DNA from 2 places in the Kocuria flava genome. Region 2 is predicted to be linked to the other one. Evidence: riboswitches for the same ligand, from Rfam matches in the RefSeq annotation. Region 2 holds a riboswitch; the other holds the start of a gene.
The links. A riboswitch is a leader RNA that binds a small molecule or an ion and turns the genes downstream of it on or off. The one in region 2 is predicted to bind glycine.

Region 1 (6,377 bases), 420 kb from region 2:
CGCCGAGGTCGACGGGCGCCTCGCCGGCCGCGCCGAGGTGCGGATGCCCCTGATGGGCGCCACCGACTCCGCCCACATCGTCGTCGACGTCGATCCCTCGGTCACCTCGCAGGGCACCGGCAGCGAGCTGCTCGCCGCCGCCGAGCAGCTCGCGCTGGGGGAGTCCCGCCGGCGGTTCCGCATCCAGACCGAGCACCCCGGTCCCGCCGAGATCGAGGGGGACGGCAGCGTCACCGGCGTGCTGCCGATGATCACCCCGCAGACCGTCGAGTGGGTCGACGCCGCCGACGGCTCCGGGCGCCTGCCCCTGTCCAACCGGCAGACCCGGTTCGCGCTGGCCGCCGGCTACCGGCTCGAGTCGGTCAGCGACTTCGCGGTCCTGGACCTGCCCCTGCCGCAGGAGCGGGTCCGGCGGCTGCTCGCGCCCACGGGGCAGGACAGTCCCTACCGCGTGCACACCTGGTCGGGCCCGGCCCCGGAGCGCTGGCTCGACGAGCTCGCCGTGCTGCACTCGCGCATGGCCGGGGACTCCTACCTCCCGCCGGCGGCCCCCGACCCCGACCCGTGGGACGCCGAGCGGGTGCGGCGCACCGAGCAGCTGCGCGCCGAGGCGGGGCACCGCTCCCTCATCGCGGTCGCCGAGCACGCGCCCAGCGGCCGGCTCGTGGGGATGACCGAGCTGGTCCTGGCCGGTCCGCACCCCACGATCGCCATGCAGGACGAGACCGTGGTCCTGCGCGAGCACCGGCGCCGGTGGCTCGGCACCCGGCTCAAGCTGGCCAACCTGCGCCGCCTCGAGGCGGAGGCCCCCGAGGTGCGGACCGTGTACACGTGGAGCCACAGCGGCGACGACCGGATGGGCCGGGTCAACGCCCGCCTGGGCTTCCGGGTCGCCGGGCGCAGCGGCGTGTGGTCGCGCGAGGTCCCCGCCCTGTGAGGTCCGGGCCGGCGCGGCCCGATTTGGTCCCCGCGCCCCCGTGCGGTAGCGTGGGGGCACCAAAGACCGCCGGTCGTGGTTCCCCATGCCTGCCGCATCCCGTTCGGGACGCGGTGCGCCGGGGGAGCAGCCGTAAGAGTTCCGTTCCCGGAACGGCCAGCGCAGGTGAACCAGCACAGCCGCGCGCGCCTCTCCACGGCCCGCAGCGGCCGGCCCCGGGCATCTGCGCGGGGCCTTTTCCGTGTCCGGGCCCCTCGGCAGCGCACCGGCATCGAAGACCGGAAGGAGTACCATGGCGAACCCGGAAAAGGCAGCCGCGGTCGCCGAGTTGAAGGAGCTGTTCTCCAACTCGGACGCTGCTGTCCTGACTGAGTACCGCGGTCTCACCGTGGCCCAGCTCAAGGAGCTGCGCCGCTCGCTCGGTGAGAACGCCGAATACGCCGTGGTGAAGAACACGCTGACCGCGATCGCGGCCAAGGAGCTGGGCATCGACGCGTTCGACGGCCAGCTCGCCGGCCCGAGCGCCATCGCCTTCGTCTCGGGCGACCCCGTCGAGGCCGCCAAGAGCCTGCGTGACTTCGCCAAGGCGAACCCGCAGCTCGTGGTCAAGGGCGGCTACCTCGAGGGCAAGGCGCTCAGCGAGGCCGAGATCAAGCAGCTCGCGGACCTCGAGTCCCGCGAGGTGCTGCTCGCCAAGGTCGCCGGCGCCGCCCAGGCGTCGCTGTCCAAGGCCGCCGCGCTGTTCCAGGCCCCGCTGTCCAAGACCGTCCGCACCGCGGAGGCGCTGCGCGCCAAGGTCGAGGAGCAGGGCGCCTAACCAGCACCCGCCGCGAGGCACATTCTCACCACGGAAACGTCCCGTCCCGCGCCGACGAACCCGGTCGGGGCACCCCATCGAAAAGGAGCCACAACCATGGCCAAGCTCACCACCGAAGAACTGATCGACGCCTTCAAGGAGCTCTCCCTGATCGAGCTCTCCGAGTTCGTCAAGGCGTTCGAGGAGACCTTCGACGTCACCGCCGCCGCCCCCGTGGCCGTCGCCGGCGCGGCCGCCCCGGCCGCCGGTGCCGCCGAGGAGGCCGAGGAGCAGACCGAGTTCGACGTCGTCCTCGAGGCCGCCGGCGACAAGAAGATCCAGGTCATCAAGGAGGTCCGCGCGCTGACCTCCCTCGGCCTCAAGGAGGCCAAGGACCTCGTGGACTCGGCCCCCAAGGCCGTGCTCGAGGGCGCCAACAAGGAGACCGCGGACAAGGCCAAGGAGGCCCTCGAGGGCGCCGGCGCCACCGTCACCCTCAAGTAGCACCCCGGACGCGCCCCTCGCGGACGCGCCCTGCCGAGGCCCCGGACGCACCGCGTCCGGGGCCTCGTGCCGTTGCCCGGGCCTCCCGGCGGTCCGTCCGGGGCGGGGGAGCGGCGGGGCATCTGTGCGACACTGGAGGCACAACCACATCTCGGCCGACCACGCGCGGCGGGAGAGTCCGGAACCGCCCGCGGAGGACGGGACCGGCGCCGAAGGAGCAACTCCTCCCCGGGAATCTCTCAGGCCCCAGAACCGCCGCGAGCAGGCCACTCTGAAGAGGTCCCGCCTCCCCGGCCACCGGCCGGGGGTGCCGGCCACCGACGGTGCAGGCCGCCCCCGGGCGGCGAAAACTCTCAGGTCAGCGAACAGAGCGGGGAGACCGGACGGGCCCCGACCGGGGCCTCGAGAACGAGGAGCTGACCTTGTCCTTCCTGGCACGCCACCTCGGCCCCGACGCGGCCGAGACCCGGACCATGCTCGAGACGGTCGGCGCGGCCGACCTCGACGACCTCGTCGCCCGCGCGGTCCCGCGCGGGATCGTCGCCGACGCCCCGCTGCGCCTGCCCGCGCCGATGTCGGAGCACGAGGCCCTCACGGCCCTGCGCCGGATCGCGGCCAAGAACCGCGTGATGACCCAGATGATCGGCCAGGGCTACGCCGAGACCGTGACCCCGCCGGTGCTGCGGCGCAACATCCTCGAGAACCCCGCCTGGTACACCTCCTACACCCCGTACCAGCCGGAGATCTCCCAGGGCCGGCTCGAGGCCCTGCTGACCTTCCAGAACGCGGTCATGGACCTCACCGGCCTCGACCTCGCCAACGCCTCCCTGCTGGACGAGTCCTCGGCCGTGGCCGAGGCGGTGCTCATGATGCGCCGCGCCAACCGGCGCTCGACGAGCGACCGGGTGCTCGTCGACGCCCGCACCCTGCCGCAGACCCTCGCCGTGCTGCGCGGACGCTGCCGGGCCGTGGGCGTCGAGCTCGTCGTCGCGGACCTCACCGCGGAGCTGCCCGAGGGCGAGTTCTTCGGCGTGGTCCTGGCCCACGTCGGCGTCGACGGCGACGTCGCCGAGCTGGCCCCCCGCGTCGAGCAGGCCCGTGCCGCCGGCGCGCTCGTGACCGCGACCACCGACCTGCTGGCGCTGACCCTGCTGCGCTCCCCGGGGGAGCAGGACGTGGACATCGCCGTCGGCTCCGCCCAGCGCTTCGGGGTGCCCCTGTTCTTCGGCGGCCCCCACGCCGCGTTCATCGCCTGCCGCAAGGGCTTCGAGCGCAACCTGCCGGGCCGCCTCGTGGGCGTGTCCACCGACTCCTCCGGCCGGCCCGCCTACCGGCTCGCGCTGCAGACCCGCGAGCAGCACATCCGCCGCGAGAAGGCCACCTCCAACATCTGCACCGCCCAGGCGCTGCTGGCCGTCGTGGCCGGCGCCTACGCCGCCTACCACGGCCCCGACGGGCTGCGCGCGATCGCCGAGCGCGTGCACGGGCTCGCCGCCCGCCTCGCCACCGGCCTGGCGGCCGCCGGCACCACCGTGGTGCACGAGCACTTCTTCGACACCGTCCTCGCGCAGGTCCCCGGCCGCGCCGACGCCGTGGTCGCCGCCGCCGCCGAGCGGGGGATCAACCTGCGCCGCGTCGACGCCGACCGGGTCTCCGTCTCCCTGGGCGAGCCGCACGACGAGCGCGACGTCGACGCCGTGCTCGCGGCCTTCGGCGCCGCCGCCCCCGAGCAGGACGCGCCGGAGGGCGCGTGGGCGCTGCCCGGGGCCCTGCTGCGCACCGACGGCTACCTCGCCCACCCGGTGTTCAACACCCACCGCTCCGAGACCGCCATGATGCGCTGGCTGCGCGGGCTGGCGGACAAGGACCTGGCCCTGGACCGCACGATGATCCCGCTGGGCTCGTGCACCATGAAGCTCAACGCCGCCGCCGAGATGGAGCCGATCAGCTGGCCCGAGCTCGCCTCGATCCACCCGCTGGCCCCCGAGGACCAGACCCTGGGCTGGCAGGAGCTCATCGGCCAGCTCGAGACCTGGCTGACCGAGATCACCGGCTACGCCGCCGTGTCCGTCCAGCCCAACGCCGGCTCCCAGGGCGAGCTGGCCGGGCTGCTCGCGATCCGCCGCTACCACCTCTCCCGCGGCGACCGGCAGCGCAAGACGATCCTCATCCCCTCCTCCGCCCACGGGACCAACGCGGCCTCGGCCGTGCTCGCCGACCTCAAGGTCGTCGTCGTCGCCACCGCCGCCGACGGCTCGGTGGACATGGCGGACCTGCGGGAGCGGATCGCGCAGACCGGCGACGAGCTCGCCGGGATCATGATCACCTACCCCTCGACCCACGGGGTGTTCGAGGAGCAGGTCACCGAGGTCTGCGCCGCCGTGCACGAGGCCGGCGGCCAGGTCTACGTCGACGGCGCCAATCTCAACGCCCTCATGGGCCTGGCCCGGCCCGGGCGCTTCGGCGGGGACGTCTCCCACCTGAACCTGCACAAGACCTTCTGCATCCCCCACGGCGGGGGCGGGCCCGGCGTGGGCCCCGTCGCGGTGGCCGAGCACCTCGTGCCGTTCCTGCCCGAGGACCCGGCGGCCGCCGCGGCCGACCCGGAGGCCGAGGCGTTCCCGGTCTCCCAGGCCCGCTGGGGCTCCGCCGGGGTGCTGCCGATCTCCTGGATGTACATCGCCATGACCGGCGGGGAGGGCCTCACCGAGTCCTCGCGCACCGCCATCCTGGCGGCGAACTACGTCTCGGCGCGCCTGGCCGACGTCTTCCCGACGCTCTACACGGGCCCGGGCGGGTTCGTCGCCCACGAGTGCATCCTCGACCTGCGCCCGCTGACCAAGGCCTCCGGGGTCACCGCCGAGGACGTGTGCAAGCGGCTGATCGACTACGGCTTCCACGCCCCGACCCTCGCGTTCCCCGTCGCGGGCACGCTGATGGTCGAGCCGACCGAGTCGGAGAACCTCGCCGAGCTGGACCGCTTCGTCGACGCGATGCGCGCCATCCACGCCGAGATGACGGCCGTCGCCGAGGGGGAGGTCGCGGTGGAGGACTCCGTGCTGCGCCACGCCCCGCACACGGCCGAGGTGCTCACCGCCGACGACTGGGACCGGGCCTACCCGCGCTCCCTGGCCGCCTACCCCCTGCCCGAGCTGCGCCTGGGCAAGTACTGGTCGCCCGTGGGCCGCGTCGAGAACGCCGCCGGCGACCGCAACCTGGTCTGCAGCTGCCCGCCGATCGAGGCGTTCGCCGCCGCCGAGCGCGCCGAGCGCGAGGAGGCCCTGGAGCAGGAGGCCGCCCGGTGAGCGCCCGCACCACCCCGCTCGAGGCCGCCCACCGGGAGGCCGGCGCCGTGTTCACCGACTTCGGCGGCTGGCAGATGCCGCTGAAGTACGCCAACGACGTCGCCGAGCACCACGCGGTGCGCCGGGCCGCCGGGCTCTTCGACCTCTCCCACATGGGCGAGATCGCGGTCGAGGGCCCGCAGGCGGCGCAGTTCCTGGACGCCGCGCTCGTCTCCCGGATGAGCGTCCTGGCCCCCGGCCGCGCCAAGTACACCCTGCTCGTGGACGAGGACGGGCGGGTGCTCGACGACCTGATCACCTACCGCCTCGCCGAGGACCGGTTCCTCGTGGTGCCCAACGCCGCCAACACGGCGACCGCGCTGCGGGAGCTGCGCGCGCGGGCGGAGGGCTTCGACGTCGTCGTCGAGGACCGCACGGAGGCCACGGCCCTCGTGGCCGTCCAGGGCCCGGCGGCCGAGGACGTCCTGCTCGCCGCCGGCTGCGCCGACGCGGAGGCCGTGCGCGCCCTGCGCTACTACGCGTGCGTGCCCACCGAGGTCGCGGGCGTGCCCGCGCTGGTGGCCCGCACCGGGTACACCGGCGAGGACGGCTTCGAGCTGTACACGGCCCCCGAGCACGCCCGCACGGTCTGGGACGCGCTGCTGGCGGCGGGGGAGGACCGGGGCGTGGTGCCCGCGGGCCTGGCCGCCCGCGACTCGCTGCGCCTGGAGGCCGGGATGCCGCTCTACGGCCACGAGCTGGGCACGGGGACCACGGCCGCCGAGGCCGGCCTCGGCCGGCTCGTCGAGGCGGCCCTGCGGACCAAGGAGGGACCGTTCACCGGCCGCGCCGCGCT
Region 2 (6,377 bases):
GTCGGCCATCAGCCAGTACACCTCGTCCCAGGCGGCCGCGACCTCGGGCGTGACGGCGTCGCCGAGGTCCCGGGCGATCGCGCCGAACAGGTGCTCGTGGACGATCGGGTAGTGCTCGGGCAGCACGCCCAGGGACGCGTGCTTGTGCGCCACGCGGGACAGCAGCTCGTCCGGGTAGCTGTCCGGGTGGGAGAGCAGCCAGGAGGCGAACATCGCGATCGAGCCGGCGAGGGCCTGCGCCTGCGTCCCGTTCTTCTGGTTGGAGCGGCTGAACATCCCGTCCAGCAGATCGGGGCGCGCCTCGAACATGGAGCGGTAGAACTCCGGGGTGATGAACGGGATGCGCTCGGCGACGACGCCGATGGTCTGCTCGATGACGGGGCGGGACTTCTCGGACAGCACGGTTGCCTCCTGGGGTGCCGGTGGTGGACACCCCAAAACTAGCATCTGAGATGCTTTATTAAGGAATCGGCGCGGCGGCCGTGCTGCCGGGCTGCTCCGGGGGCCGCAGCCCGATGCTGACGAGCACCGGCCCCGCCTGGCGCCCGCTCACCAGCTCGCGCACGCGGACGTCGTCGAGCTCGCGGAAGAAGGCCTCGCGGGCATCGGCCAGCACGCGGCGCAGCCGGCAGGACCGGTCCAGGGGGCAGCTGCCGCCGGGGGCCTCGCACTCGACCATCGCGGAGCCGGCCTCGAGCTCGCGCAGCAGCGCCCCGACGGAGGCGTCCAGACCGGCGGGCGTGATCGACACCCCACCGGCGCGCCCGCGGCTGGAGGCGAGCAGCCCCAGACCGCTGAGCCGGCCCACGGTCTTGGTCACGTGGTGGTAGGGCGCGCCGACGCCCTCGGCGATGGCGCGCGTGGTGAGCTTCTCGCCCTCGGGGGCCGCGCCGGTCAGCAGCAGCACCCGCAGGGCGATGTCCGAGAACGCCGTCAGCCGCACGGTGGCACCCCTTCCTCCGGGGGATCGCTCCCCGTCCGCCCGCCCGTCCCGGGACTCGCGGGCGGACCGCCCATTCTCCCACGCGGACCCCGGGCGGGCGAGCGCCCCCGGGTCCGCGGCGGCCCGGGACGCCGCGAGGGGCCCTCCCCGTGGCGGGAAGGGCCCCTCGCGGACCGCGGAGCGGGTGCTCAGGCCTGGTTCAGGCGCTCCTCGAGCCCGGCGCGCTGCTCGAGCAGGACCTCCGGGACGGCCCCGAGCCGGCGGAACCACTCGTCGATGCCGGGCAGCTCGGCCCGCCACTCCTCGACGTCGACCTTCAGGGCGGCCTCGAGCTCGGCGTCGGTGATCTCCAGGCCCGTCAGGTCCAGGTCCTCCTTGCGGGGCAGGACGCCGATCGGGGTCTCCCGGCCGCCGGCCCGGCCCTGCAGGCGCTCGACGATCCACTTCACCACGCGGGTGTTCTCGCCGAAGCCCGGCCAGGCGAACCCGCCCTCGGGGGTGCGGCGGAACCAGTTGACGTAGAAGATCTTCGGCATGCTCTCCTCGCCGACCCGCGCCCCGGTGTCGAGCCAGTGCTCGAGGTAGTCGTTGGCGTTGTAGCCGATGAACGGGAGCATCGCCATGGGGTCGCGGCGGACCACCCCCACGGCGCCCTTGGCGGCCGCCGTGGTCTCCGAGGAGAGCGTGGCGCCCTGGAAGACGCCGTGCTCCCAGCCGAAGGACTGCGAGACCAGCGGGACGGTGGTCTTGCGCCGGCCGCCGAAGATGATCGCGGACAGCGGCACGCCGTCGGGGTCGTCGTACTCGGGGGCGAGCGTGTCGACCTGCTTGATGGGCGTGCAGAACCGGGAGTTGGGGTGCGCAGCCGGGCGCCCGGAGTCGGGGGTCCAGTCGTTGCCCTTCCAGTCGGTCAGGTGCGCCGGGGTCTCCTCGGTCATCCCCTCCCACCACACGCCGCCGTCGTCGGTGAGCGCCACGTTGGTGAAGATGGTGTTGCCCTTGGCGATCGCGTGCATCGCGTTGGGGTTGGTCGGCCACCCGGTGCCGGGGGCGACGCCGAAGAGGCCGGCCTCGGGGTTGACCACCCGCGCCTGGCCGTCCTTGCCGAAGCGGATCCAGGAGATGTCGTCACCGACCATCTCGGCCTTCCAGCCCTCCAGCGTGGAGTCCAGCATCGCGAAGTTCGTCTTGCCGCACGCGGACGGGAAGGCCGCGGAGATGAAGTGCGTCCCGCCCTGCGGGTCGGTGATCTTCAGGATGAGCATGTGCTCGGCCAGCCAGCCCTCGTCGTGGGCGATCGCGGAGGCGATGCGCAGGGCGTAGCACTTCTTGCCCAGCAGCGCGTTGCCGCCGTAGCCGGAGCCGAAGGACCAGATCGCGCGGTCCTCGGGGAACTGCACGATGTACTTGGTGGGGTTGCACGGCCAGGGCACGTCCTCCTGTCCCGGCTCCAGCGGGGCGCCCAGGGAGTGCAGGCACTCGACGAAGAACGCGTTCTGCGCCGTCATCTTCTCCAGCACGGGCGTGCCGATCGTGGCCATGATCCGCATGGAGCACACCACGTAGGCGGAGTCGGAGATCTCCACGCCGTAGCTGGGGTGCTCGGCCTCGAGGTGGCCCATGACGAAGGGGATGACGTACATGGTGCGCCCGCGCATCGAGCCCGCGAACTTCTTGCGCAGGGTCGCCTTCATCACCTCCGGGTCCTCCCAGTTGTTGGTGGGACCCGCGCCCTTCTCGGTCTTGGTGCAGATGAAGGTGCGCTCCTCGACGCGGGCGACGTCGTCCGGGTCGGAGAAGGCGGCGAAGGAGTTCGGGAACTTGTCCTCGGCCAGGCGCACGAACGTGCCGGCCTCCACCAGCTCGCCGGTGAGCCGGTCCCACTCCTCCTCGGAGCCGTCCACCCAGTGGATGCGCTCGGGCTGCGTGAGCTCCGCCATCTCCCGCACCCACCCGAGCAGGTGCGCGTGGGTGGTGGGCGGGTTCTCCAGCGCGTCCTTCACAGCCTCGTTCAGCCCGGTGGTCTCCGTCGTTGCAGTGGGGTTGTCAGCCATTGACATGTCTCCTCGTTGAGGCCGTCCGCCGACCGCCCGGCCCTCGTCGTGCGCGCTCGCCGTCGAGCGCTCCGGCCCGGGGGGCACCGGGCCCACAGCGAGCGGCGTGCGTGGAAGCAGGGGCGGCCGGTCTCTACTGTGATGTGCGGCCCATCCTAGCCCCCAGGGCCCGCGCCGGGGCGCAGGGTTACGCCCCGCGGGCCGAGCCCTCGCGGACCCAGGGCCCGCGGGCGTCCCGGCGAGGGCCCGGCCCGGGCGCACCCTCGCTCCTGCCGTGCCGGCCGCGCGCTCCTCCGGCCGCCCGCACCCCTCGGCCCGTTTTGCAGAACCGCAGGCCGCATGTAAGGTTGTACCCGGCTCGAGCGGCGGAGACGCCGGGCGGAGCCGATGCGCCTGTAGCTCAACGGATAGAGCATCTGACTACGGATCAGAAGGTTGGGGGTTCGAATCCCTCCAGGCGCACCACCCGAAGGCCCCGGACCGCACGGTCCGGGGCCTTCTCGCGTTCCCCGCCGGACGCGGACCGGTGCTTCTCCCGGCGTCACAGCACCCGCGGCACCGGGCGACCCTGTTGCACCTGGCGCAACACCTCGGCTACGGTGTGGGAACAGTCACACCGACTGCAGTCGACGACGTGCGGCGGGAGAGTCCCGCTCAGCAGTTGTGGAGCGGGCGCCGTAGGAGCAATTCCTCCCCGGGAAACTCTCAGGCCCCCGTACCGCCGCACCGAGGCGCATCTGGAAAGTGGCGCGGAGCTCCTCCGCGCACGCCGAAGGAGCAAGCCCCACCCCCAGTCCGGGAGGGCGGAAACTCTCAGGCAGAGCAACAGATCGGGGAGGACCCACGGACCGCGCGGCAGGACCGCGCCGAGCACTGGAGTTCTCCCGAGACATGACGATCACCGCTCCCCACCCCACGACCACCCGCCCGGCCGGCGACGCCTTCGCCGACCGCCACATCGGCCCCGACGCCGGGGCGGCCGCCACGATGCTCGCGGCCGTCGGCCTGACCGGCCTCGACGAGCTCGTCGACACCGCCGTGCCCGCGGACATCCGCCAGCAGGCGCCGCTGGAGCTGCCTGCGCCGCGCTCCGAGGCGGAGGCCCTCGCCGAGCTGCGCCGGATGGCCTCGCGCAACGTCCTGCGCACGCAGATGATCGGCCAGGGCTTCTCCGGCACCCTCACCCCGCCGGTGATCCTGCGCAACGTGCTGGAGAACCCCGCCTGGTACACCGCCTACACCCCCTACCAGCCCGAGATCTCGCAGGGCCGGCTGGAGGCGCTGCTGAACTACCAGACGATGATCGCGGACCTGACCGGGCTGCCCGTGGCCAACGCCTCCCTGCTCGACGAGGCCTCCGCCGTGGCGGAGGCGGTGCTGCTGATGCGCCGGACCAACAAGGCCCGCGCCGAGGCCCGCACCGTCCTCGACGCCAACCTCTTCCCGCAGACCCTCGCCGTGGTGCAGGGCCGGGCCCGCGCGCTCGGCTTCGAGGTCGAGGTCGCCGACCTCTCGGCGGGCCTGCCCGAGGGCGAGATCTCCGGGATCGTGCTCCAGCAGCCGGGCGACGACGGCGCCGTCGTCGACCACGCCGCGGTCGTCGCCGCGGCCAAGGAGCGCGGGGCCATGGTGACCGTCGCCGCCGACGTCCTCGCCCTGACCCTGATCGTCCCCCCGGGCGAGCAGGGCGCGGACATCGCCGTCGGCAGCACCCAGCGCTTCGGCGTCCCCCTGTTCTTCGGCGGCCCGCACGCCGCCTACATGGCCGTGCGCAAGGGCCTGGAGCGCTCCCTGCCCGGCCGTCTCGTGGGGGTCTCCACCGACGACGCCGGGGCCCAGGCCTACCGGCTCGCGCTGCAGACGCGCGAGCAGCACATCCGCCGGGAGAAGGCGACCTCCAACATCTGCACCGCCCAGGCGCTGCTCGCGGTGGTGGCCTCCATGTACGCCGTCTACCACGGCCCCTCCGGGCTGCGCGCCATCGCCGAGCGCGTGCACGCCCACGCCCGCACCCTGGCCGGCGCGCTCGCCGGCGCCGGCGTCGAGCTCGCCGCCGAGCAGTTCTTCGACACCGTCCGCGCCCGGGTGCCCGGCCGCGCCGAGGCCGTGGTCGAGGCCGCCGAGGCCCTGGGCGTGAACCTGCGCCTCGTCGACGCGGACAGCGTCGGCGTCTCGGCCGACGAGGTCACGACGACCGAGCACCTCGTCGCCGTGGTCACCGCCTTCGGGATCCGCGACGCCGAAGCCGCCGTGACCGCCGCCGCGGCGGCGGCCCGGGACGGCGCCCACGCCCTGTCCCCGGCCGTGACCCGCAGCTCCGAGTACCTGACGCACCCGATCTTCCACACGGTCCGCTCCGAGACCCAGATGATGCGCTACCTGCGCCGGCTCTCCGACCGGGACCTGGCGCTGGACCGCACGATGATCCCGCTGGGCTCGTGCACCATGAAGCTCAACGCCACCGCCGAGATGGAGGCGATCTCCTGGCCGGAGTTCGCCGGGATCCACCCGTTCGCCCCGGGCCACCAGACCGCGGGGTGGCGGGAGCTCATCGACGACCTCGAGGCGCGCCTGTGCGCGATCACCGGCTACGCCGGGGTGTCCATCGCCCCGAACGCCGGCTCGCAGGGCGAGTACGCGGGGCTGCTGGCGATCCGCCAGTACCACCTGGCCAACGGCGCCGGCGAGCGGACCGTGTGCCTCATCCCCGCCTCCGCCCACGGCACCAACGCCGCCTCGGCCGTGCTCGCCGGACTGCAGGTCGTCGTGGTGAAGACGGCCGCCGACGGCACCATCGACGCCGCCGACCTGGACGCGAAGCTCGAGACCCACCGGGACCGGCTGGCGGCCATCATGATCACCTACCCCTCCACGCACGGGGTCTACGACGCCGACGTGCGCGAGGTCTGCGACAAGGTCCACGCCGCCGGCGGGCAGGTCTACATCGACGGGGCGAACCTCAACGCCCTGGTCGGCCTGGCCCAGCCCGGGCGCTTCGGCGGGGACGTCTCGCACCTGAACCTGCACAAGACCTTCTGCATCCCCCACGGCGGCGGCGGGCCCGGCGTCGGACCCGTGGCCGTGGCCGAGCACCTCGTGCCGTTCCTGCCCGGGGCCGCCGCGGGCGAGTCCAACGGCCGCACGGGCACGCCCGTCACCTCGGCCCCCTACGGCTCGGCCGGGGTGCTGCCCATCTCGTGGGCCTATGTCGCGATGATGGGTGGTGAGGGCCTGACCGAGGCCACGAAGCACGCCCTGCTCTCCGCCAACTACGTCGCGGCGCGGCTGGACGAGCACTTCCCGGTGCTCTACACCGGCAACCGCGGGCTCGTGGCCCACGAGTGCATCCTCGACCTGCGCGAGCTGACGGCCCGCAGCGG

Region 1: another riboswitch for glycine. It lies ahead of gcvP (aminomethyl-transferring glycine dehydrogenase); the one in region 2 lies ahead of gcvP (aminomethyl-transferring glycine dehydrogenase).

Annotation. Positions count from the first base shown of each region.
Region 1 is NZ_CP013254.1:3,161,426-3,167,802, reverse strand. It holds gene AS188_RS14155 (GNAT family N-acetyltransferase) at 1-937, shown strand, start outside; gene rplJ (50S ribosomal protein L10) at 1,230-1,754, shown strand; gene rplL (50S ribosomal protein L7/L12) at 1,851-2,237, shown strand; glycine riboswitch at 2,397-2,502, shown strand; gene gcvP (aminomethyl-transferring glycine dehydrogenase) at 2,660-5,542, shown strand; gene gcvT (glycine cleavage system aminomethyltransferase GcvT) at 5,539-6,377, shown strand, end outside.
Region 2 is NZ_CP013254.1:73,506-79,882, forward strand. It holds gene AS188_RS00330 (globin domain-containing protein) at 1-402, opposite strand, end outside; gene AS188_RS00335 (RrF2 family transcriptional regulator) at 461-943, opposite strand; gene AS188_RS00340 (phosphoenolpyruvate carboxykinase (GTP)) at 1,132-2,997, opposite strand; tRNA gene AS188_RS00345 (tRNA-Arg) at 3,387-3,462, shown strand; glycine riboswitch at 3,628-3,728, shown strand; gene gcvP (aminomethyl-transferring glycine dehydrogenase) at 3,889-6,377, shown strand, end outside.